3 regions of the Neobacillus sp. NPDC058068 genome follow, and region 1 is predicted to be linked to each of the others. Evidence: predicted binding sites of a transcription regulator. Region 1 holds the regulator's gene; each other region holds the start of a gene.

The links. The regulator Rex, encoded in region 1, represses fermentation and respiration genes when NADH is low (regulators of the CRP and FNR family bind a similar motif). The targets are predictions, from matches to a motif close to TTGTGAAATATTTCACAA.
Region 2: the regulator Rex is predicted to act here: its motif matches at 6,446-6,463, upstream of ACFVSW_RS23480 (cytochrome c oxidase subunit 2A).
Region 3: the regulator Rex is predicted to act here: its motif matches at 4,933-4,950, upstream of ACFVSW_RS03730 (YwiC-like family protein).

The regions. Positions count from the first base shown of each region.
Region 1 covers NZ_JBHVSI010000018.1:279-8,416, forward strand. The annotation lists tRNA gene ACFVSW_RS19875 (tRNA-Asp) at 1-70, shown strand, start outside; gene tsaE (tRNA (adenosine(37)-N6)-threonylcarbamoyltransferase complex ATPase subunit type 1 TsaE) at 226-681, shown strand; gene tsaB (tRNA (adenosine(37)-N6)-threonylcarbamoyltransferase complex dimerization subunit type 1 TsaB) at 678-1,385, shown strand; gene rimI (ribosomal protein S18-alanine N-acetyltransferase) at 1,398-1,847, shown strand; gene tsaD (tRNA (adenosine(37)-N6)-threonylcarbamoyltransferase complex transferase subunit TsaD) at 1,844-2,869, shown strand; gene ACFVSW_RS19900 (ABC-F family ATP-binding cassette domain-containing protein) at 3,292-5,211, opposite strand; gene moaC (cyclic pyranopterin monophosphate synthase MoaC) at 5,378-5,872, shown strand; gene ACFVSW_RS19910 (redox-sensing transcriptional repressor Rex) at 5,901-6,554, shown strand; gene ACFVSW_RS19915 (YhbD family protein) at 6,669-7,292, shown strand; gene ACFVSW_RS19920 (polymer-forming cytoskeletal protein) at 7,305-8,027, shown strand; gene ACFVSW_RS19925 (cytoplasmic protein) at 8,043-8,138, shown strand, end outside.
Region 2 covers NZ_JBHVSI010000024.1:76,356-84,493, reverse strand. The annotation lists gene ACFVSW_RS23500 (sulfurtransferase) at 1-346, opposite strand, end outside; gene ACFVSW_RS23495 (dynamin family protein) at 362-4,030, opposite strand; gene ACFVSW_RS23490 (isoprenylcysteine carboxyl methyltransferase family protein) at 4,358-4,927, opposite strand; gene ACFVSW_RS23485 (type III polyketide synthase) at 4,928-6,016, opposite strand; gene ACFVSW_RS23480 (cytochrome c oxidase subunit 2A) at 6,695-6,844, shown strand; gene ACFVSW_RS23475 (cytochrome c oxidase subunit II) at 6,865-7,341, shown strand; gene ACFVSW_RS23470 (b(o/a)3-type cytochrome-c oxidase subunit 1) at 7,341-8,138, shown strand, end outside.
Region 3 covers NZ_JBHVSI010000002.1:292,981-301,118, reverse strand. The annotation lists gene ACFVSW_RS03760 (molybdopterin molybdotransferase MoeA) at 1-29, shown strand, start outside; gene mobB (molybdopterin-guanine dinucleotide biosynthesis protein B) at 17-556, shown strand; gene ACFVSW_RS03750 (GerAB/ArcD/ProY family transporter) at 688-1,779, opposite strand; gene ACFVSW_RS03745 (hypothetical protein) at 1,804-2,034, opposite strand; gene ACFVSW_RS03740 (Ger(x)C family spore germination protein) at 2,031-3,236, opposite strand; gene ACFVSW_RS03735 (spore germination protein) at 3,239-4,813, opposite strand; gene ACFVSW_RS03730 (YwiC-like family protein) at 5,007-5,735, shown strand; gene ACFVSW_RS03725 (Crp/Fnr family transcriptional regulator) at 5,774-6,466, opposite strand; gene ACFVSW_RS03720 (YjzC family protein) at 6,749-6,928, shown strand; gene clpB (ATP-dependent chaperone ClpB) at 7,054-8,138, shown strand, end outside.

The sequences.
Region 1 (8,138 bases):
TAGTTCAGTTGGTTAGAATGCCTGCCTGTCACGCAGGAGGTCGCGGGTTCGAGTCCCGTCCGGACCGCCATTTAAAATTAGTACGAAACTAGATTTCGTCTTTTTTTATGTCTTTTGCAAACTACATATGAAATAAGCATCCTTAGGAGACATCCTAAGGTTTTTTTTGCAGTTAAATAAGGGTAAAATAAAGATATTGAAATGTTAAAGTGTAAAGGTGATTGGATGAATCAATTTGAACTAGATACAACGAATTCAGAAGAAACCTCGCGATTCGCAGCAAAATTAGCTGGATATTTAAAACCAGGTGATGTTATTGCACTTGAGGGGGACTTAGGTGCAGGGAAAACAACCTTTACCAAAGGGTTGGCGATAGGATTGGAAATTAAGAAAACAGTTAATAGCCCGACATTTACCATCATTAAAGAGTATAAAGGGAAGCTGCCCTTGTATCATATGGATGTATACCGCGTAGCTGATGCATTTGAAGACCTTGGGTTTGATGAATACTTTGAAGGTGATGGAGTGACAGTAGTGGAATGGGCCCATTTAATTGAAGAGCAGCTTCCTTCTGAGAGGCTGACTATTTTCTTGTATCGCGAAGAAGGAGATAAAAGGAAAATGGTGTTAACGCCAAAGGGCGAAAGATATGAGCACCTATGTAAGGAGATTTTTCGATGACCATATTAGCGATTGATACTTCTAACTATTGCTTAGGAGTAGCGCTGTTAGAAGATAATCAGGTTCTAGGCGAGTATATAACGAATTTAAAAAAGAATCACTCCGTTCGAATTATGCCGGCTATTGAGACCCTTATGAAGGATTGTGAGAGGGTGCCAGCTGATTTAACGAAAATTGTAGTGGCGAAAGGTCCCGGCTCCTATACAGGAGTTAGAATAGGTGTTACGATTGCCAAAACATTGGCTTGGACATTACATATTCCGCTTGTAGGGATATCGAGTCTGGAAATTTTAGCTGCAGGAACGGGAAGATACTTTGATGGCTATATATCTCCTTTATTTGATGCAAGAAGAGGTCAAGTTTATACAGGTCTGTATCAATTTGAAAATGGAAAGCTTGTAATGGTAGAGCCGGATCAGTTGATACTTTTAGTGGACTGGGCAGCAAAATTAGTTGAATCGACCAAGCCAATTTTATTTGTCGGGAATGACTTACAAATCCACCGGCCAAGGATTGAGGAACTGCTAGGGTTGAAAGCTACTTTTGCTAGTATCACGGAACATAATCCGCGACCGGCGGAACTTGCATTGTTAGGCAGTGATAAACAAGGAGAAGATATACATTCCTTTGTACCGAATTATATCCGTTTAGCTGAAGCGGAAGCAAAGTGGCTAGAGGCAAAAGGAAAAATTTCAAATGGATAGGATAAGAGAGAAATGGCAGATTCTTACGAGTTTCGTTATATGAGGGAAGAGGATATAGATCAGATAGTAGAAGTTGAGCATGCCTCGTTTACTATGCCTTGGAGCCGGGAGGCATTTTATAATGAATTGCACAATAACAAGTTTGCTGTCTATATCGTTTTAGAGGAAAATAACAAAATCATCGGTTATTGCGGCACGTGGATTGTCATTGATGAGGCACATGTAACGAATGTGGCCGTTTTGCCCGAATATAGAGGAAGAAAATTTGGGGAAGCCTTAATGATGAAACTTATGACTGTTGCCAAAGTGAAGGGGGCAAGAACCATGACACTCGAAGTTAGGGTAACCAATCATACAGCGCAATCCCTTTATCGTAAACTAGGCTTCCAAAATGGCGGGATTAGGAAAAATTATTATGCGGATAATCAGGAAGATGGGTTAGTCATGTGGGTGAATTTATGAAAAATGATCAGTGGATATTAGGAATTGAAACAAGCTGCGATGAAACGGCAGTCGCGATAATAAAAAATGGCCGTGAAATTGCGGCTAATGTAGTGGCATCACAGATTGAGAGCCATAAACGTTTTGGCGGGGTAGTCCCTGAAATTGCTTCACGCCATCATGTGGAACAAATAACAATCGTCATTGAAGAAGCATTGAGTCAAGCGAAGTTAACCTTTGCTGAGCTTGATGCTATAGCTGTTACAGAAGGACCGGGATTGGTTGGTGCCCTTTTAATAGGGGTAAATGCTGCCAAAGCGTTAGCCTTTGCTCATAACAAACCGCTAGTTCCGGTTCATCATATTGCCGGGCATATTTATGCGAACAGGCTGATAACGGAGTTGCAGTTTCCTCTTATAGCTCTAGTGGTCTCAGGAGGGCATACCGAGCTTGTTTATATGAAAGAGCACGGACATTTTGAAGTGATTGGCGAGACGAGGGATGATGCAGCAGGAGAGGCGTATGACAAGGTGGCAAGGACCTTGAATATGCCGTATCCAGGCGGTCCGCATATTGATCGTTTGGCACAGGAGGGAAGCCCGACAATTGATTTACCTCGAGCTTGGTTAGAGGAAGGTTCTTATGATTTTAGTTTCAGCGGCTTAAAGTCAGCTGTCATTAATACGGTCCACAATGCCGAACAGCGCGGCGAAGTGATAGCACCTGAGGACCTTGCCGCCAGCTTTCAAGCAAGTGTGATTGAGGTATTAGTTAAGAAGACGGAAAGAGCCGTAGCTAAGTATGGTGTGAACCAAGTATTAGTCGCTGGCGGTGTTGCGGCAAATAAAGGCCTCAGGGCGGCATTAGAAAAGGCATTCGCGGATAATGACAAGGTAGAATTGGTGATTCCGCCATTATCCTTGTGTACCGATAATGCTGCGATGATTGCCGCTGCCGGAAGTGTGATGTTTGAAAAAGGGATCAGAGCAGGGCTTTCCCTAAATGCAAATCCGGGACTGGATATTGAAATCTATAATGGTTAACCAACTCTTCTGAATAAGAAGAGTTTTTTTTTCGAAAAGGGGGGGAGTGCAGCATAAACGAATCAGTAACGCTATTTACGTCCTTTGTGGATAAGATTTTATAAAAAAAGATAGAAAAAGTAATAAATGTGGATAAGCCTGTGGATTGTGTGGGCAATGTGGATAAAAACGCAACTTATTGTGGATAATGTGGAAAAGCTTATAAAACTCCTGAAATTATTCTGTTTAAAGTGTGAATAAAGTTGTGGAAAAGCGAAGGATTTCTTAAAAATTGTTGATATCCTTTAAAATTTGTTGATATAGTTTCTTTCATTTTCAATTTCAAATTAAAATCTGTCAATAACACACCAGAATTTGCAGATATCATATATATATCCAAAAAAATAATGGTTGAAACCAGACATCCCGCCCGGTTTCAACCATTATTCCGCTAACTCCGCCCATTCCTCCATCAAGTGCTCAAGCTCTGTCTTCGCTTTTTCACTTTTTAGGTTGATTTCCAAAACTTTTTCGTGGTCTTGAAAAATCTCTGGTGCACATAATTGCTGCTCATAATCGCCAATTTGTTCCTCAAGCACTTCGATGCGCAGCTCGATTTCATCTAATTTTCTTTTTCGCTGCCGTTCAAGCTTTTTACTTTCCTTATCCTGTTGATAACTATTTTTCTCGTGCGTTGCGGAATAGGCTGCCTTTTTTGCTAAATCTTCAAGCGCAAGCGCTTCAAGTTCTTTTTGCTCCAGTTTTTTTTCTAGATAATAATCATAATCCCCAAGATATTCACTGCTTCCATTCCCGCTCAGTTCCAGTACCTTTGTAGCGATCCGGTTAATGAAATAGCGATCATGTGAGACAAACAAAATGGTGCCTGGATAATCGATTAAGGCATTCTCCAGCACTTCTTTGCTATCAAGGTCTAAATGGTTAGTTGGCTCGTCCAAAATTAACACATTTGCCTTCTCAAGCATCAGTTTAGCAAGGGCAAGTCGGGCTTTTTCACCGCCGCTTAAGGTAGAAACTATCTTCAGCACATCATCGCCGGAAAATAAGAAATTACCGAGAACCGTCCGGATTTCCTTTTCATTTTTAAGCGGATAATCATCCCAGAGCTCATTCAACACGCGCTTATTGGAGGTTAACTCGGCCTGTTCCTGGTCGTAATACCCAATCGCAAGGTTTGTTCCATATTGAATCGTTCCGGCAAGCGCGGGCAATCGATTGATAATCGTTTTTAACAGTGTTGATTTGCCGATTCCGTTTGGTCCGACAAGGGCAATGCTTTCCCCTTTATAGGCACGGAAGTTGATGTCCTCAGAAATTTTTTCATTGCCGTAACCGACAGCAAGCGAATCCACTGCCAAAACATCATTTCCGCTTTGTTTCTCGATTTCAAACGAGAAGGTAGCGGACTTTTCACCACCTAATGGACGGTCGATAATTTCCATCTTCTCGAGCTTTTTCCGGCGGCTTTGTGCTCGTTTAGTCGTCGAGGCCCGTGCTAAGTTCCGCTGGATAAAGTCCTGAAGATCAGCAACCTCCTGCTGCTGTTTTTCGTAAACCTTCATATCGCGCTCATAATTGGCGGCTTTTTGGTCAAGGTAAGAACTATAGTTGCCCGTAAACCTTTGAATTTGTTTGCGGGATACTTCGTAAACTTGAGTGACTACTTTATCTAAAAAATATCGGTCATGTGAGACAATTAAAATGGCGCCATCGTAACTCTGTAAATATTGCTCAAGCCATGAAAGAGTATCGATGTCGAGATGATTGGTCGGCTCGTCCAAAATTAAGATATCAGGTTTTGTTAATAGTAATTTTCCTAAAGCAAGGCGGGTTTTCTGTCCGCCGCTTAAACTTGAAATCGCAAGCGCGCTTTCGTGGAAACTTAACCCATGGAGCACGGAGCGAATATCTGCTTCGTATTGATAGCCGCCAGTCTCCTTAAATTTCACCTGAAGCTGGTCATATTCCTTAAGAACACGTTCATATCTTTCATTGTCTTCAAACACACCGGGGTCAGCCATCTGTTCCTCAAGCCTGCGAAGCGACTTTTCCATCAATTGAAGCGGTTCGAAGACAGTCAACATTTCTTCCCAAATGGACAAATTCGATTCTAATCCGGTATTTTGCGCTAAATAACCAATGGTTACTTCTTTTGGTTTGATTATATCTCCGCCATCATGTGACAAGTGTCCGGCAATGATCTTTAAAAGCGTCGATTTGCCTGCACCATTGCGGCCAACAAGCGCCACCCGGTCTCGCGTTTGTAATTCTAGCTTAATATTCGATAAAATAAGGTCAGCACCATAATATTTTTGTAGTTGATTGACCTGCAGTAAAATCATTTTCATTCACCTCTTACATACAAATAGTGTACCGTATAACTAGAGTGTCGGCAATAAAGGGCTTTAAGAGCGGGTTTCCTTCAACGAAAAAAATGTTTGAACTAGTTCAAAGTTTCACACACATAATAGGAAAAATAGTGTATGATTTGAGAGGAGGATTTTTTATATGGCAGATTTTACACATTTTAATGAGGAAGGCAGAGCGAAAATGGTCGACGTAAGTGATAAACCAGAAACTGCACGGACCGCTCTGGCACATTCCAGCATAACTGTTAGTAAAGAGATTTATGAAAAGATAACCAATAATGAAATGAAAAAGGGCGATGTGTTAGCTGTGGCCCAGGTAGCAGCTGTTATGGCGGCCAAAAAAACATGGGATCTGATTCCAATGTGTCACCCGATTCCGCTAACAGGAGTGAACATTTCTTTCTCATGGGAAGCGGATCAGAAAGAGAACTATCACCTGCAAATTGCGGCAGCAGTCAAAACAAAAGGGAACACAGGTGTGGAAATGGAAGCGTTAACAGCAGCCGCAGCTTGTGCCTTAACCGTTTATGATATGTGTAAAGCAGTGGACAAAGGGATGGTCATCGGACCGACCTATTTAGTCGAGAAAACGGGCGGTAAAAACGGGGATTATAAACGAACCGATGAAATTTAACTAAATCATTCAAGGGGTGTGGGAGATTATGGGTAATGAAACAATGAAAATACCACAGGCGACAGCAAAACGGCTGCCCCTCTACTATCGATTTTTAAAAAACCTTCATTCTTCCGGTAAACAAAGGGTTTCTTCAGCAGAACTGAGCGAAGCAGTGAAAGTGGACTCGGCAACCATTCGCAGGGATTTTTCCTATTTTGGTGCCTTAGGCAAAAAGGGCTACGGTTATAACGTCAATTATTTATTAACCTTCTTCCGCAAAACCTTAGATCAAGATGAACTAACAAAGGTGGCCTTAATTGGGGTCGGTAATCTTGGTACTGCCTTTTTAAACTATAATTTTTTAAAAAACAATAACACAAAAATAGAATTTGCCTTTGATGTCGATCCGAATAAAATGGGAACGAAGATTCGTGAGGTACCGGTCTACCATCTTGATGAATTGGAGAACGTCCTAGCCAATGAAAATATATCGGTAGCGATTCTAACCGTTCCCGCGCAGGTCGCTCAGCAGATTACCGATCGACTTGTGAAGGCTGATGTGAAAGGGATATTAAATTTTACGCCAGCACGGTTAAATGTTCCTCCTTCCATTCGGGTCCACCATATCGATTTAGCAGTAGAGCTGCAATCATTAATTTACTTTTTAAAGCACTATCCGACCGCAGAGCTAGAAGAATAATATGTTTAAGGGTTTTTCACGAGCATAAACTTGTGGAAAGCCCTTTTTTATTTTTCCCGCTTTACATGCGTAACAGTGTTATGTTACATTATAAAACAGAAAGGGGTTTTCAACATGAGCGAGGAGTTAATTTCTAAGAAGGATTTATTAGATCTAGCAGGGATTTCGTACGGACAGCTGTATCGGTGGAAGCGGAAGGATTTGATTCCTGAAGAATGGTTTATTCGAAAATCGACATTTACCGGTCAGGAAACCTTTTTTCCAAAAGAAAAGATTTTAGATAGAATCGATAAAATCCAAACGATGAAGGAAAATCTTTCGTTAGATGAACTGGCCGATATGTTTTCGCCGAATATTAGTGATTTGCAATTGGAAAAGGATGATTTAATCAAACGTAACATTGTTTCTGCTGCAGTGATGAATTTTTACCTAGAGAATGATAAGAGCGGTCTTACATTTCATTTTCCAAGAATTCTTGAAGTATATGTGTTAGAAAAGCTGCTTCAGTCGGGTGAAATTAATTTGGATGAGGGGAAAATGGTCTTACAAGTATTAAAGGATAATGCGCCACTTATCAAACAAAAAAGCTGTGAATTGGTGATTGCCCGAAAGCTTGGGGTATCTTCGTGCCTATTATTAATTAATGCAGAAGCCGTTCATTTTGAACCGGGAACGAAAATGGTAGTGTCACTGTCACTAATGACTTGTATGGAAGAGATTAAGTCGAAATTATTATAAAGGAGAATGGCAATGGAATTAAAGAATAGAGGAGATTTGGTCATTAATGGGGTTGGGGCATCTAATGGCGGGAAATTCCAGCTTGTTACATTGAATGGACATGGAACGGTTAACAGTGATTTAGAGTGTAGTGACTTTGAATGCAATGGTTCAGGTACGGTCAAAGGCGATGTGAAAGCAAATACAGCTAAAATAAGTGGAAATGCGAGTTTTAAAGGAACGATCGATAGCCAACAGGTTACGGTGGAAGGAACAGCAAAAATTGAGAAAAACCTGTATGCGAAACATCTCTATGTTTCAGGCAAAGCCTCTGTTGGCGGCAAAGTTAAAAGTGAGGAAATAAACTGTCATGGGATTTTATCGGTGGGTGAAGATTGTGAAGCTGAAATTTTTAAAGGAAAATATCGCTTTACGATTGGCGGCCTGTTAAATGCTGATCAAGTTGATGTTGAGATATACGGAGAATGTAAGGCGAAAGAAATTGGCGGACAGACGATAACCGTAAAACAACATAAAGGGTCGTTCATCGGCACGTTATTCAAGCCCTTTTTTAAAACGCAACTGGAAACGGACTTAATTGAAGGGGACATTATTGAACTTGAAAATACGATCGCAAAAGTGGTCCGCGGCAATCAGGTAAAGATTGGACCTAATTGTCAAATTGGCGCAGTTGAATACACGGAAGAATATTCACAGGATAGAAATGCCGTAGTTGGTGAGTCAAAAAAGGTTTAAGAGGAGGAGAAGGTAATGGGAAAAAGCGAAAATCTAATTATTAATGGATCGGGAAGCTATCCTGGGGGCCATTACGATAAAGTCAGCATTAGAGGAGAAGGGACAATTGTA
Region 2 (8,138 bases), on a different contig from region 1:
ACACATCCTTATGCCCTAGATACTGAAGGAGCCACCAAAAACGGCCGGCAAATGCACCCTCGCCGTCATCATAGGCGATGACTGTTGTGTCATTACTAATGCCTTTATTCACAAGCTTCGTAACGAATTCAACTAAATCTGGCAACGGGTGTCTACCGCCATGATCGCCAACAGAACCTGACAGATCTTGTTCTAAATCGAAATAGGAAGCACCAGGAATATGACCTTCTCGATATTCTTCTTGCTTTTTTTGAGGAGCTGCCAAGGAAAACCGGCAATCAATAATTCTTACATTTGTTTCATTCATGTATTTCAATAACCATTCCTTGTTTTTAACATACCTCATCTAAAGTGCCCCCAATTATTTGGATTCTCCAGCAAGCTTTTGCTGTATTTCAGTTAAGACTTGGAGTGAAATCCCGCCATCTAAGGCGGAATGCAAACTTAAATAAAAATCAGCTGACTGCTCATTCATTTGCATTAATAAACGATTAAATTCGTTCAACAATTCGTCTGCATAATGATGTTTCAAACGACCCGCTTCCTGTTGTAAATAGTCGTCAGCAAGTGGCTGCAGAACGTTTGCTAGTTCATCACTCATGTTTTGCTTGTCATTTTTTTCAAAAAAAGATTTTGGATTTTTAAAATAAGACATTGATTTTGCGAACAACTGCTGATTGGCATCCTTAAAGGCAATTGGGAAATCAATTTCTTCCCCCTCCCTTTTTTCAAATGCGGAAAAAGAAAGGTCTCGGTTGATTTCAAGAAGATTACGTATCAGACCTGATTGAAAATCAGCCAACTGCTTTTCAACAAACCTGTCGATTCTTACAGTAGTAGCACGCATTTCTTGCGCAAAGTCAAAGCCAAAACTTTCTAAGAATTCGTCAAGTGCTGTCTGGAGAGCCTTTTTCAAATTGTGCCCGTCGTCCCTTAGGGTTGATGGGTTAAATGCCTCTTTAAAGAAATCGCCGAAACGCAAGAAGACCCTTTGCTTAATGTAATAGATTAATTCTTCTGCCTCCTGGTTCATTCGTCCAAGTATTGCATCTGAGTTTTGCTTTTCAAAGACATGATGAAGTTCTGCCCTTTGCTTTTCAATCTCCATTCGTTTTTGCTCTTTCACAACCTTATCTTCACTTGAGCTTTGAATGAGTTTTGCTACTAATTCCCGAACACGCGTCAATTCCTTTTCTGCCGCTAAAATGGTCATTTCCGTTAAGTCATTAGAAATGAACTGATAAAAGGCCTGCTCAAACGCACTTAAGCCAGAATTGGCATTCAGATTTGGAGTCATCTTTTCTTTTAGGGCAAGCAGACTTGATAACGAATAAAGATGCGGGTTTCGAATCCCATATTTCAGCAGCTGCTCTTCGACATATTCCACCACGGTCTCTTTCTCGGCATCATTTTCAGCAAGGTCAATCGCATTGATAAGGAAGAACATTTTATCCATTTGAAAGGAATCCTTCACACGGCCCAGCTGAATTAAAAATTCACGGTCTGCTTTTGAAAAGGCATGATTGTAATAGGTGACAAACAGGATTGCATCTGAGTTTTTAATATAATCAAAGGCAACGCCGGTATGACGAGCGTTAATGGAATCCGCCCCCGGGGTGTCAACAAGCGTGATTCCTTTTCGGGTTAACTCACAATCATAATAAAGTTCAATCCATTCAACGAAACAGGATTTTTCTTCCATCGCAACAAACTCGTGAAATTCGCTTAAATTTGTTTCTTTAACTGTCCCCAATGATGGCACATAGGTGGCTGAGCCTTTGTTAAATGCCTGCAAAAAGGCATAATGGGTCTTCTCGAACACACCTGCTTGCCCTTTTTCGAGCAGAATTTGACCGATGTTCTTTGCAGCCGCTGCGAAATCGCTGGCTTGTAAATCAAAAACCTTTAAGGAACGATTGACATCCTCAAGCATTGTATTTGATTCCTTAAACTTCACTAGAACGGTTCCATGTGGATGTTTGGCAGAAACCGGCTTAATTTTATTGATAGCGGCTGTTGTTGGATTGGGAGATACAGGCAGTACCTTTTCTCCCATCAGTGCATTGGCAAACGAAGATTTGCCGGCACTAAAAGCCCCAAATAACGCTACTGTAAACCCCTTGTTTTCCAATCTTTCTGCTTTATCCACTAATTCTTTTGCAAGCTTTTGAAAACCTGGAAGGTCTTTTATTAATTTTGAAGCATGATGAAGCTTCTCGGTTGTGTATTTCAAATGATCCTTTTCAGGCTGGATGTGATGTTTCGAATTTTCGACATTGACAGCTGCTTCAACCGGTTTAGCCAAATTGTCTATTTTCTTGTCTATTTGGTTGGCTTTCCCTTGGAATTGAATGACTTCAAATTCCTCTTCCTCTTGTGCAAAAAGCCGATACACATCTTCCTTCAGACTTTCTGTTTGCATAAACAGGTCATCAATCGTCTTTTCACGTAAGAATATCGTTTGTTCATGCGTTTTTAACTCTGCTAATGCCTTTACATATCTCTCGATGTTGCTAAATTCCTGTTCATACCAGTCCTTTATGATTGCTGACTGGTCTTTTAAGGCGGCGAAAAAATGCTCTTTAAATTCGGAAAGTTGTTTCCTGGCGATCCTTTTTATTTCATTGGCGACATCCTCTGTGTAATGGAGAACATAGTCACCGGTGACTCGAGCACCCGGCTTCACTGTATTTATTAATAAATCAACCGGAACGCTGATGGAAAAGGATTGTGCTAAACGAATCAGCTCTGCCTGGTCTAGTTCCGCTTCCTTTAAGGATCGAAGGAGATATTCACGTAAATGCCACTCAAGCTGTGTCCTTGTTTTTTCAAGCAGATCTTGATAAAAACTGTCTAAGCGCTTTTTCTTCTCTTCTTGGGTTTTTTGTTTGGTAAACAGGAAGCCGGTTTTAAATTCAGGCTGGCTGCTTTCCAAAAAGCTTTCTGCTAATGCTCGTGTCTGAAACGGCAGGAGATAGGCATTTTTCATGATTAGAGAAATTTCAGCATCAAAATCCTTTTCTTTTCCTGCGGTTCCTTCGTTTATTACCTGAAGACTGGCGATGATATTTTGATAGTTGATTGATAATGCTTCTTTTTCTTGCTCTGTTAATTCATTTAGAAGTTCAAGGATCGGACCCAGCTTTTCTTCTTCCTGTTTATTTTCCTCGTTAAGATGGTCTTGGGTGATTTTTCTTAAAGAAGAATAAATGGACGGAATTAACAATTCATCTTTAGCAGCTAACTTTTCCGCAATAAATCCTTGAAGTTCACTAATTTCATTCAGTGGGTGGTCTTTATGCTTTAATGAAGTATAAAAAATCCTTGCCGGCTTTACCCCCCATGAGGCAAACGAATCGACAACACTGGTTTGAAAGTCAGAAAAACTTAATTCCTCATCCTTATGTTTATCGATTTGATTGATAACCAAATAAACTTCTTTCCCCGCCTCGGTCAATTCTTTTGTAAATAGAAAATTCAACTCTGCTTGGACGTGGTTATAGTCCATTACATAAAAGATCAAATCAGCGAGATGGATGGCTGATTCCGTTGCGATACGGTGGGCATCATCGGCAGAATCAATACCCGGTGTATCCATAATGACCGTATTAGCCGGTAAACGGGAATCGCTATGGCTAATCTCTACTTCCTCTATTTGGTCCCCGTCCTTGCAATAATTTTTGACTAATTCATAATCATAGGGTGCCAGATAGAGCCTTGGCTTTTCATGTTTAAAAAACACTTTCGCGTAATCCTCACCGGATTTTACTTTCACTAGGTTTGCACTAGTTGGAATCGGACTGGATGGCAGTAAATTTTCACCAACCACTTGATTAATCATTGTCGATTTTCCCGCGGAAAAATGACCGCAGAATGCAATCAGGAATTCTTTATTGTCTAACTTTTTTGCCAGCTGTTTTACCTTTTCAGCCTGCTCGCTATCTTGATGCTTGATTAAATAGTCATATATCGAAACAATTTTATGTTTTAGTGTTTTTATCGTTTCATTCTGATTGGCTGTTTGCACCATTTTTATTTATTCCCCTTAACAACGTAGTAATAATTTTTATTTTATACGATAATTCGAACTTTTCCTATCATGACAGAGCTTTTATTTTTAATAGCAAAAAGGCCAAGGTGAAGAACCTTGGCCACTTAAATAGTTTAATCGTTATTGGGTAACGTTTTTTAAGACGTGCTTCATGACAAATGCATAGATAATAATCGTTCCGCCAACAAACGCAAACGCCATATGTAACACCTTCCTTATCAGTCTGTCTGAGAATGATTTTCATTGTTAACAAAATTTTAGCACAGCTGATAATCATTTTCAATATCATGAAGGAAACTGTCACTTTTATTTAACAATCTTTGGGATAAACCGATGACAGTCATGAAAAACTTCGTCATATTCCGTTAACATTCTAAGCGCTTTTTCTTCCTCAGGTATCCGGATTGATAGGATCATGAAGTTTAGAATTGTAAACAGCAGTGCCGTATAGAAGGCATTAAACAGCAAGGGTACGATAAGCAGCTCCGTCGTGACAACAAAATAATTAGGGTGCTTTAAAAAGCGGTATGGCCCTTTTCTGACTACCTGCGCATGCTTTAAGACAAGAATTTTCGTATTCCAATACTTTCCTAGTGAAGAAATGGCCCAGCCTCTCAAGAACTGCGCAAGGATAAAAACAGTTAAAAATATTGGCCAGACCGGTGATAGCCCGCGATTTAATAAAATCTTTTCTGTAGATAATGCGACGAAAAAGAGCAGGTGCATGAAGACCATATACTTATAGTGCTTGTTACCAAATTCTATGGCTCCCTGCCGCTTCATCCATTTTTCATTGTTTCTGGCGATAAAAAGTTCCACAACACGCTGAAATGAGATGAAAACAATTAAGATAACAAATGGAACCAGATTATTCATTTACATCCACCTCATAAGGAGTAATTCAGAGCTAAACCCCGGACCAAGAGCGGTTCCAAGTCCAATTGCCTCTTTAGGAATGTCCATCTCCATATATCTCCGCAGTACATAAAGAATAGTGGCCGAGGACATATTTCCAAACTGTTTTAACACCTCAAGTGATACCTCTGTCATCGAAGCCGGGATATCTAACGCCTTTACATAAGCATCGATGACTTTTTTTCCGCCTGGATGGGCAATAAAGCAGTCGATTTGTTCAATTTCGATTCCATGTTCATCTAAAAAACCTTTAACATTCGGCTTAAGCCAGCCTTCGACAATTTGGGGAATGTCACGAGAGAAAAGGACAAATAATCCTGTATTTCTTAATTCCCAGCCCATTACATCCAAAGAGTTAGGCATGAGGGTCGATTGGGTGGCGATGATGGAGGGTGACGACGCCTTCTTTCTAATATCATTATTGTTCACAGCATCGCCGCAAACTAAGGCGCAGGCAACCCCATCAGCAAACAGAGAAGTTCCAATCAAATTACTTTTCGAAAGGTCATTCTTCTGAAACGTCAGGCTGCAGAGTTCGACCGACAGGACAAGGACTTTGGCCTTAGGGTAGGCTATGCAATATTCGTAAGCCCTTGATAAACCGGCTGCCCCTCCTGCACAGCCAAGCCCCCAAATCGGTATCCTTTTCGTATGTGGACTGAAAGGCAATTGATTCATAATTCGCGCTTCAATACTTGGTGTTGAGATACCGCTTGTTGATATGAAAAAAATGGCCTCGACCTCTTCATAAGGAATAGGCACCTTAAGAAAGTCTTGATTGTTTAAGCAATTGACAATCGCCTCTTTTCCAAGTGCGACAGCAGACTCTATGTAAGCGTGGTTCTTCTCTTCAAAAGAATGATTTTCTTTAAACCATTCTAAACCTTTCACAAAATGTCTTTTTTCAATCTGTCCATTTTGGAAGGCTTTCAATAGTCTCTCAATATCTTTAAATGATTCAGCAAAAAGCTCTCTAGAAAATTGGGACGCTTGATCTTGGTTAATTTCATAGGGAGGAATTACCTCTGCAACTGAAAGAATCGTCGGCATCATCATACTCCTTCAACATTCGTAAGGGTATTTTTACCAATAATCCAATAATTATTCATAAGGCTTAATAAACAAAAAAAGCTCCCCATAAAAGGGAAGCAAACGTTTTGAAGGTTGTTGTTGTTGTGCACTTAAATTATAGCGCGGAATTTACATCACATCATTACACAATCTTTTCCAATAGATTTTCAAAGGCTCATCTGATTATTTTTCTGATTGTTTTTGAACCTCGATTTTTATTTTATTTCCTGCTATTAGCCCGCAAATTTTACAGATTTCCGCTTCATTGTAAAGGAGCCGGCATTTTTCACAATAATACTTCTCCACTAAAAACACACTCATTTCTAAAGGTATATATGACATTTATTTTTATCATATTTTTAATATTTCGAAATGTGACTATCCTTCAAAAAAACAGGAATTCGAAGTATGTGAAGTATTTATCAATTACTTTTATCACAGGTTAGGTGTGATCGTTCACACTTTATTCACATTTAACCAATGGTAATTGTGATATAAATCACTGTTATATCAAGTTTTTATCATTACCATAGTAAATACCTAAGGAATGAACAATTTGTGAACTTACAAATTTAGTATTTTACTTTCACGATTGTTTTGTATGATGAAAGAGAACTCATTTAATTAATTTTCAATTTTCAGAAGGGAGTCTTGGGGATGGAAAAAACTGAACTGAATACAAAACAAAAAACAGAGATTGAAGATCGCTCCTCACTCAAAGGGACATTAGCATCCGTTTTCTTTTTGGGAATCTTTATCATTGTCACATGGGTAAGTGTTTATTACCTATTTGTAGATCGTTTTTAACTTTTAAGGGGGGAACAAATATGCACATGCATAAATTAGAAAAAATCTGGCTGATTTTCGGGACTAGCTGCCTGGTCATTTTTTTGACAGTCATTGGTGTTAGTGCCTTCTATCTTGGCAACAAGCCGCCAAGCTGTCTAACAACGGTTAATCCGGAAACGGTCGGTCAGGAAAAACCATTTAATGAACCAGGCCTACATAAAGTGGATGGCAAAGCTTGGGAATATGAATTAGTCTTTGTCGCATCTGCTTTCTCTTATAGCCCAGCACAAGTAGAAGTCCCTCTAGGGGCAAAGGTAAAAGTTATTGCTACAACAAAGGATGTTATTCACGGTTTTGAAGTAGCCGGAACAAATATTAACATGATGCTTGAGCCTGGATACATCAGTGAATATACAACAACATTTAACAAAGCAGGCGAATATTTAATTGTTTGTAACGAATACTGTGGTGCTGGACACCATTTAATGTACTCAAAGATTGAGGTGGTAAAATAATGGTTACTTCTACAGCTGCAAAAGTAAAAGTTGATCCTCGTGATGCGAAGCTTTCTATGGCACACTTTTTTGTTGCCTTTTCGGCGCTTGCTCTTGGCGGATTAATGGGTCTCCTGCAAACTCTTGTCCGATCAGGCAAATGGGAACTGCCATGGGGAATTGATTATTATCAAATCTTAACAGTACATGGTGTCTTAATGGGTCTTGTTTTAACTACTTTCTTTATTATGGGATTTCAATATGCTGCAGTGAGCAGAACAACAGGCGGGCATTCGAATGCCGCTCGACGATCTGGCTGGATTGGCTTCTGGGTCATGTTAGTTGGTACATTAATGGCCGCTACTATGGTCTTACTTAAAGAAGCATCCGTTCTATATACTTTTTATGCACCGCTTAAAGCCCATTGGATTTTCTACTTAGGCTTAACCTTTGTGATTGTCGGAAGTTGGATTGACGGTGCTGCTCAAATCATGACATACGCTAGATGGCGCAGGAACAATCCAGGAAAACCTAGTCCATTATTAAGCTTTATGGCTGTAATAAATACCGTTATGTGGATTATCGCAACATTGGGTGTAGCCGCTACTGTTTTATTCCAATTGCTGCCTTGGTCACTTGGTTTAGTTCCTACAGTTAATGTTTTAGTCAGCCGTACATTGTTCTGGTATTTTGGTCACCCATTAGTTTATTTCTGGTTACTGCCAGCCTACATGTGTTGGTATGCGATTATTCCTAAAATTATTGGCGGAAAAATTTTCTCAGATTCACTTGCACGTTTATCGTTTATTCTATTCCTG
Region 3 (8,138 bases), on a different contig from region 1:
ACCAAAACGGCAGTGAGTGGCCTTGGTAAAGCCAGTAGTTTTTCAGGTGGTTGGTTATCAAAATAGCGGCAAGACAACTGTAATGATAAAGCTTATTCATGCGTTAAGAGACCTGGGCTTAACAACTGTTACAATCAAGCATCACGGTCACGGCGGCAAACCAGAAGTAATAGAGCAAAAGGATTCAACGAGACATCTTTCAGCAGGAGCATCCGCCTCTGTCGTAGAGGGGGATGGACGACTGATTCTGCATGCAGAAAATATCGATAGCAGCCTAGAAGATCAAATTAGACTCATGGAATATTTTCAACCTGATGTGCATTTGATTGAAGGTTATAAGTTTGAAAATTATCCGAAATTATTGCTGATAAGGGATCATAAAGACCTTTCGCTGTTAGCCAAGGTGGACAATATTAGGGTAATAATGTATTGGGAAGAAACGCTGAGAGAACCTCTTAATGAGCAAACAAAAATCCCTTGCTTTCCTATTCATGATCAAACAGCCATTATTTGGACTGCTCGAACAATCAAAAAGCTTTTTCTTTCTAACCCGTAAAAAAGAAGGCTTTGGCCTTCTTTTTTAGCCGATAGGAAAGTATAACTTTCCTATCAGGCATAAGTGCAACTACGCCTCTGTCTTCGCCTCTGTCTTCGCCTAACGGCTCGCCAATCGGCGAGTTTTCTTTATTATACTTTTCTAAGTTTTTTTCTGATGACTGCAATACACAAAAGTAGCATAGGAATGAGCAGCTGAATGGAAATAAAATAAAATGGTGTGGTTGTCCCCATACTACGAATCATTTCTTGAAACGAGGATGCTGACCAAACAGAGAATAGAAGTATTAAAAAACCAAATGGTAAGATAATCGGCCTATAACTAGGCAGCTTCAGCCATTGTGAAGTGCCAAGGACGAGCATATAAAAAAACGCTGAAAGTTGTACAAAACCACCAAGAACCCAAACGGCTAGGATAATTGACTCGACATGTTCAAAAATTGATCCAATGCTAATATATCTCGCTGCTTGAAACACTGGAAATTGAGTACTTGTAATAATTTTTCCAAATAAAAATATATTCCCAAGATTGATATATACCATTGTCATAACACTCACAAATACAGAAAATATACCCCATCTCATTCCCTTTGTTTCGTTCGATAAGAAAGGAAGCAGGAAAGACATTAAGGAAAATTGACTTAACCAAGCATGTGGTGCAAGTGAACCTTTAACAGAAGGCAACCAGCCATATTCCATGATCGGGAAAATATTTTTTACGTTCAGCTCGGGAATTAAGAATAAATAAATCATTACGTAAAAAACCAAGACAATAGGCAAGAAAATAATAGCACACCTCCCTAATACTTCTATGCCCCCATGGACAGCAAAAACACAAGTTAATGCAATACTTCCTGTAACAACAACTAACGGAGTTTTATGCAAAAAGGCACTTTCGACGAATTCACCATATTCCCTAAAAGCTACTGCCGTATCATATAAAAGGAAGAACAAGTAGATGAACCCGATAATTTTCCCGAAGGTACGGCCAAGAATGAGTTCACTATATTCGACAAGGGTTTTCTTCGGGTAAAGTTTAGAAAGTTTAGAAATAATAAAGACAATCAAAAAACCGCTTAAAGAAGCCCAAATGGGAGAAAGCCATAAATCACGCTTTGCATGTTGTGCGGTAATAAATGGAATATAAAGAATGGCCGTGGCTGCAACGACCGCATACATAATTAGTGCCATTTGGAAGGGAGAAATTTTTCCTTTTTCAATCATTATGCTTCATTCCTTTTTAAAGTACTAACCTATTTCCCAATATTTGCCGAATGGTTTGAAGATAAAGTCAATTAATTGACTTGGTCCAGGCATATTGGGGAATAAAACGAGTAAAATAGCAAGCAGCCATCCAATTGTGAGTAAAGTAAAAAAAACTACTTTTATTTTCCGTTCATATTTCTTCAGTTTAGGCCATTCCCATAAATGAATAAGCACCAATAAAGCTGTTATCCCCAATATAACTCCCACCTTCATTTATCTTCACCACCTGTTTTTGCATGTTCATTCTCTAATCCTGTTCTGATAATATTTACCTTCGTTTCGAAGGTAATATCTACTTTTCGAAATATATCGTTCCATTCACGGCTTTGTTTTTTCCATATTTTTGGGTATTTCCGTTGAAACGCTTCTGCAAAGCCAAAAATGTCAGCATTTAATTTTTTTTGAGCATTCGCTAAAGCTAATTTCTCTCGTCCTTCAATTTCTTGAACAACCTTTCGTTCTACTTCTTTTAACAATTTGGGACGTATTAAATTAAGATTTGATGTATTTTGAAGAACTTCTAGATCCGTATCCGTCTTCACTCTAATGCTCCATTTCCCATTCGTAATCTTAGGAATCAACTGATTATTGCTTCTTAGCAAATTTAAAGATACATATCCCGAATCTTCATTTGTACGAATGGTAATAATACCTGATTTCATTTCATTTCTCGGCCAAAGAATCCCTCGAGTTTCTTTATCGCTCAACCGCCCGACCATCTTATCCCCTTTCAATACGGCTGCCCCTTTAATGAATGGAATGTTCTTCCCCTTGTTAACTCCCAAATTGGACGGTGACAAATTTGCAACCCAAGGAATAACGGCTGCACCGGCTTCCCCTGATAACATTTCCGACAAATCTTTTACAGTTACTTTTACTCCTATTTGTGAATCGACTAATTTGCGAAGCTGTTTAGCTGAGTCCCGCTCCAACTCCGGCATCGACTCCAAAACTTCCTTTGCTGAAATCTTAGAAACAAAAACATCAGCACGTTCGCGAGGCTCCGTATACCGCATCCAAAAATCAATTTGATCTCCTACTCCTTTTTTTGCTAATTTCTCACCGATAACTAGCACCTCGTTTTGCCCCCAGAAAATACGCCGTGTAAGCTTCTCTTGGAGTCTAGACATCGCATCACCAATGGTTACTCCTTCGGCTGATCTGACTAAGGTTTGACTACTAGTACTTCCGCTTGACATCCCTCCTTGTTGTCCGCCTTCTGCTGGTTTCGGGATAAATACTTGGACGGACAGTTCAATTTCATCTTTTTTACTTATATCAACACCAGTTGCCAAAATGATTGCTAAATCATTCACCTCAGTTCGATCCCAGCATCCGGCAAGCAAAAACATAGTAGGGGAAAGAAGGAGGAACAGCGAAAAAGATTTATATTTCCACCATCTGATACAGTCCATCCTTAATCACCACCTTTACTTGGATCGGGTTTCTGACCATGGGGTTGCCGATATAGGTCTCCTAATTCGGTAGACGAAGATTCGGGTCGTGTATTCATCGCCCACCACGGGGCGCGAATGAGTACATCTTTTAAATTGCGAATCTTAAGTGGGGCAATTGAATTTAAATACGGAACACCGAAAGAACGTATGGTGCAAAGATGTACGACAATCGCGATAATCCCAAGCACAACACCTAATAAACCTAATATTCCGGATAATATCATGATCGGAAAGCGCAGCATCCGAATCGATATTCCTGCAGCATATCTTGGTAGTAAAAACGAGGCTACACCTGTAATCGCCACCACCATTACCATCGCTGATGAAACAAGACCAGCCGCGGCGGCGGCTTGTCCGATGACAAGTGCGCCAACGATACTAACTGCAGCACCTACTTGTTTCGGCAGTCTTACACCCGCTTCGCGCAATGCCTCGAATGTGATTTCCATCATGAATGCTTCAATCAATGCCGGGAATGGGACTTGTTCACGGCTTTGTGCAATGTTTAAGAGGAGAGATGCTGGGACCATTTCTTGGTGATACGTAAGAATTGCAACATAAGCTGATGGAGCAAGCAATGCGATAAATAAGAATAAATAACGCAGCCAACGGATGAATGTACTTATTAAAAATCGATTGTAGTAATCTTCTGGTGCTTGTAACAAACTTGCGAACGTACATGGGGCAATAAGAGTGGAGGGAGTTCCGTCAATCAATATGACAACCCGTCCTTCTAAAAGGCTAGAGGCCGCAACATCCGGCCGTTCTGTTGATAATACTTGCGGGAAAGGTGAAAAAGGGTCATCCTCAATCATTTCTTCAATATATCCGCTTTCCAAAATACCATCGATTTCAATTCGTTCTAACCGATTTGTTACCTCTTTGATTAATGTGGTACTTGCAATCCCTTCAATATAAGCAATGAGTACTTGCGTTTCTGTGAACTTACCGATTGTCAGTTGTTTCATTTTTAAGGCGGGATGGCGAATTTTTCTTCGTAAAAGGGAAGTATTTACTCTTAATGTTTCAACAAACCCTTCCCTAGGACCACGAACAACGGATTCGGCCACCGGATCCTCGATTCCTCGTTTATCCCACTTTGGTAAACCTAAAGAAATTCCGTTTATTTTTTTGTTAATCAGAATCACTGGGTTTCCAATTGAAATTTGTTTAAAGACATCTGTAATGGTGTAGATTTCCTTTACATCAGAAACAGCTAATTTCTTACTTACATTTTCAATCGATGTTTCTGAATCAAAGCTTTCCAACTGTATGAGCGGCATGAGTACATGTTGATCAATTTCCTGAGTATTTGAAAGACCATCGATATAAATGAGAGCAGCGTTTGTCCGAGCACCGATGGTAAAATCACGAAATATGACATCGGAGCAATCGGTATAGGCTGATTTTAAGATTCGAATATTTTCATTCAAATCCAGATTGATTGGTATGTTTGGTAATTTAGATAGTGTTTCCGTTATTTGCTGGCTTGGAAAACGGTATCCGCTATTTTTTTTATGCTTAAAAAAATTCATCACTTGGATCCCCTTTTCAATAATCAAGGTTATTCTTTCCAAATAAAAGGGGGATTATGAGAATTTTCTAGATGTCTACTAGAAAGTGATGAAATTTCTTCACAATTGTAGGTGTCATTATGTGATATGTTTCACTTTTTTTTCTGCTTCGCTGCCTTATATTAGAGGCAGTTAGGAATAAGGAGTGACGAAGATGAAGTTATTTTTACCAAAACAACATGGTGCGTGGGCAATGCTGATCATCCCTTTTTGGCTTGGGGTCATCAATGGGGGCTTTTTATGGCAGCATATCCCGTTTTTTATCGGCTGGCTCTTTTTGTACTTAGCAACCTACCCGATGCTCCTCTTATTTAAAAAGAAAAAAATCTCGTTTTATACAAAGTGGACACTTATTTATATGGTACCGGCATTATTGCTTTTAGCCATTCCATTAGTTGTAAGACCAAGTATTGTTTATTTTGGACTTTTAATGATGCCGTTTTTTATGATAAATGCTTACTATACTTCAAAAAATCAAGACCGTGCCTTTATGAATGATATTAGTGCTATCTTCGCTTTTTCGATTGCGGGACTGGCAAGCAGTTATTTATCCCAGGGCGAAGTGACCGTGACGGCGATTATTTTCACCTTCATTACATCTGTGCTATTTTTTATTGGCTGTACCTTTTATGTAAAATCAATGATCAGGGAAAAGAAGAATACGAAGTTCAAATGGGTTTCATGGGCATATCATTTCCTGCTCGTGCTTGTCTTGATCATAGGTGGTTTTTGGATTGTAGCACTCGCCTATATTCCGAGTCTACTAAGGGCGATACTTTTTTACGGAAAGAAGCTATCTCCAAAGCAAATTGGCATATACGAAATCATAAACTCATGTCTGTTCTTCATCATCATTGCTATCCAAATAATTTTACAAAAATAAAAAATCGGTCGTCACTCGACCGATTTTTTATTCTTCTGCTAATCAACTTTACATATTTCTGTTGGACAATCCTCGCAATCAATTTCCCTTTTTAAATACCCTAGATCATGAATAGTAATCGTGCCCTTATCTATCGAAATAACGCCTGTTTTTCTTAAGTCGCTTAGTAAGCGATTGACTACCTCACGGGAGGTGCCGCAGAAATTAGCCAATTCTTGATTGGTTAATGGTAATCCAATCAAAATCCCTTTATTCGTTTTAATACCATAGCTATTGGTGATCCGAATCAGCGTTGAATACAAAGCGCCTTTTTTGCCGTGAAGAACTAAGTCACGAAATTTGGTTTGTGTTTTACGGTATTGCAAACTCATCCATTTTATGAATTCAAAGGAAAGCTGAAGGTCTTGCGAAAGTTTTTCTTCCAGAACGTCCTTCATAATGACGGCCACTTCACCACTTTCAACAACCCGTGCGCTTAATAAATATCTGGAAGCAGGGGAGAATAAATTTAATTCACCGACAAATTCACCGCTAGAGCACATTCTTAATGTGAGCTCTCTTCCGTCAGGAATAATTTTACTGATTTGAAGTATCCCGCTTTGGACTATATACAATTCATCGGCAATAGAACCTTCCTGAAAAAGAAACGTGCCTTTTTTAATTTTTCTTACATGGTGCACCGTATCAAATAGATGGGAAAATGTTACGGGTAATTCTTTAACTGACTGCATGCTCATAACCACCTTTAAAGGTGCGAAATAAATCGCAAATTTGATTTTTAAAATAATGACAGTCATGATTTTATTTTACAGGATATTACTATTATTATATTGTTAACCAGGAATATTTAGCAATTAATGTGGAATAAGTTCATATAATCGTCAAAAGTAAAACGACATTTTAAATATTTCTCAGGAAATAACGTCGATGTTTGTTGAAATTTGAAAGAAATTCCTATAATGACAACACTAGAAAAGGAGATAATAAAGAGTAGATGAAAAGGAGGGAAAAAAATGGGCCAAAACCGCCAGTTTAAATCTGGGAAAAAAGCACCGAATAACGGAATTTACATTGAAGAGGGTGAAACTGGAAGCAATGTACTCCATCCCAAACAGATAAAGCTTAAAGCAGGAGATGCATTTCCTGAGACCTCGAATCATAACCGGGTTTGGACATACCAAAGAAAGCCTTAAAATATATGAACGGATAAAGTCATCCAAGCGGGTGGCTTTTTCTGTTACAAAATTTTACTTCAATATTGGATTGTTTTATAATAAATATAATAGGTCAGAAATGGTCAAATGAGGAGTGGGAGACAATGGACTTAAATCGAATGACTGAACGATTACAGAAAGGATTAATGGACGCACAGTCATTAGCAGTGAAAAATAGTCATCAGGAGGTTGATGAACCTCACTTACTTTTGGCGTTAATGGAGCAAGAGGACAGCCTTATTGCTGCCATTCTTGAAAGGGTTGGATTGCCTGCCGAAAAAATAAAAAACAGCCTTCAGGTTTCATTGACTAAAAAACCTCAAGTTACAGGAGGCGGAGCCCAGCAAGGGAAACTTTATATCACGGCTAAGCTGCAAAAATTGCTGGTAAGTGCTGAGGAATTTGCGTCAAAGTTTTCCGATGAGTTTATCTCTGTTGAGCATTTCCTCTTGGCTGCTTCGTTTGCAAACGATACTGAGATGAGGAAGATTGTTAAGTTCTTTGGGAAAACAGCGGAAGAAATATTAAAAGCGATAAAGGAAATAAGGGGGAATCAACGAGTGACATCACAAAATCCGGAAGCTGGATATGATGCTCTAAAAAAATACGGCAGGGACCTCGTTGCCGAGGTAAAGGCCGGAAAAATGGATCCGGTCATTGGAAGGGACACAGAAATCCGCAATGTTATTCGGATTTTATCGCGGAAGACAAAGAACAACCCTGTCCTAATTGGTGAACCTGGAGTAGGGAAAACAGCGATTGTAGAAGGTCTTGCTGAGCGGATTGTCAGAAAGGATGTTCCTGAAGGTTTGAAGGATAAAACGATTTTTTCACTTGATATGAGCTCGCTTATTGCCGGCGCGAAATTTAGGGGAGAGTTTGAAGAAAGACTGAAAGCAGTCCTAAATGAAATCAAAAAAAGTGAAGGGCAAATATTGCTGTTCATCGATGAAATTCATACGATTGTTGGGGCTGGTAAGACCGAAGGAGCCATGGATGCCGGCAATATGTTAAAACCAATGCTAGCCCGCGGGGAGCTTCATTGTATCGGGGCAACAACACTTGATGAGCATCGAAAATATATTGAAAAAGACCCGGCACTTGAGCGGAGGTTTCAGCAGGTACTTGTCCAAGAACCGAATGTTGAAGACACCATTTCCATTTTGCGCGGCCTAAAGGAACGGTATGA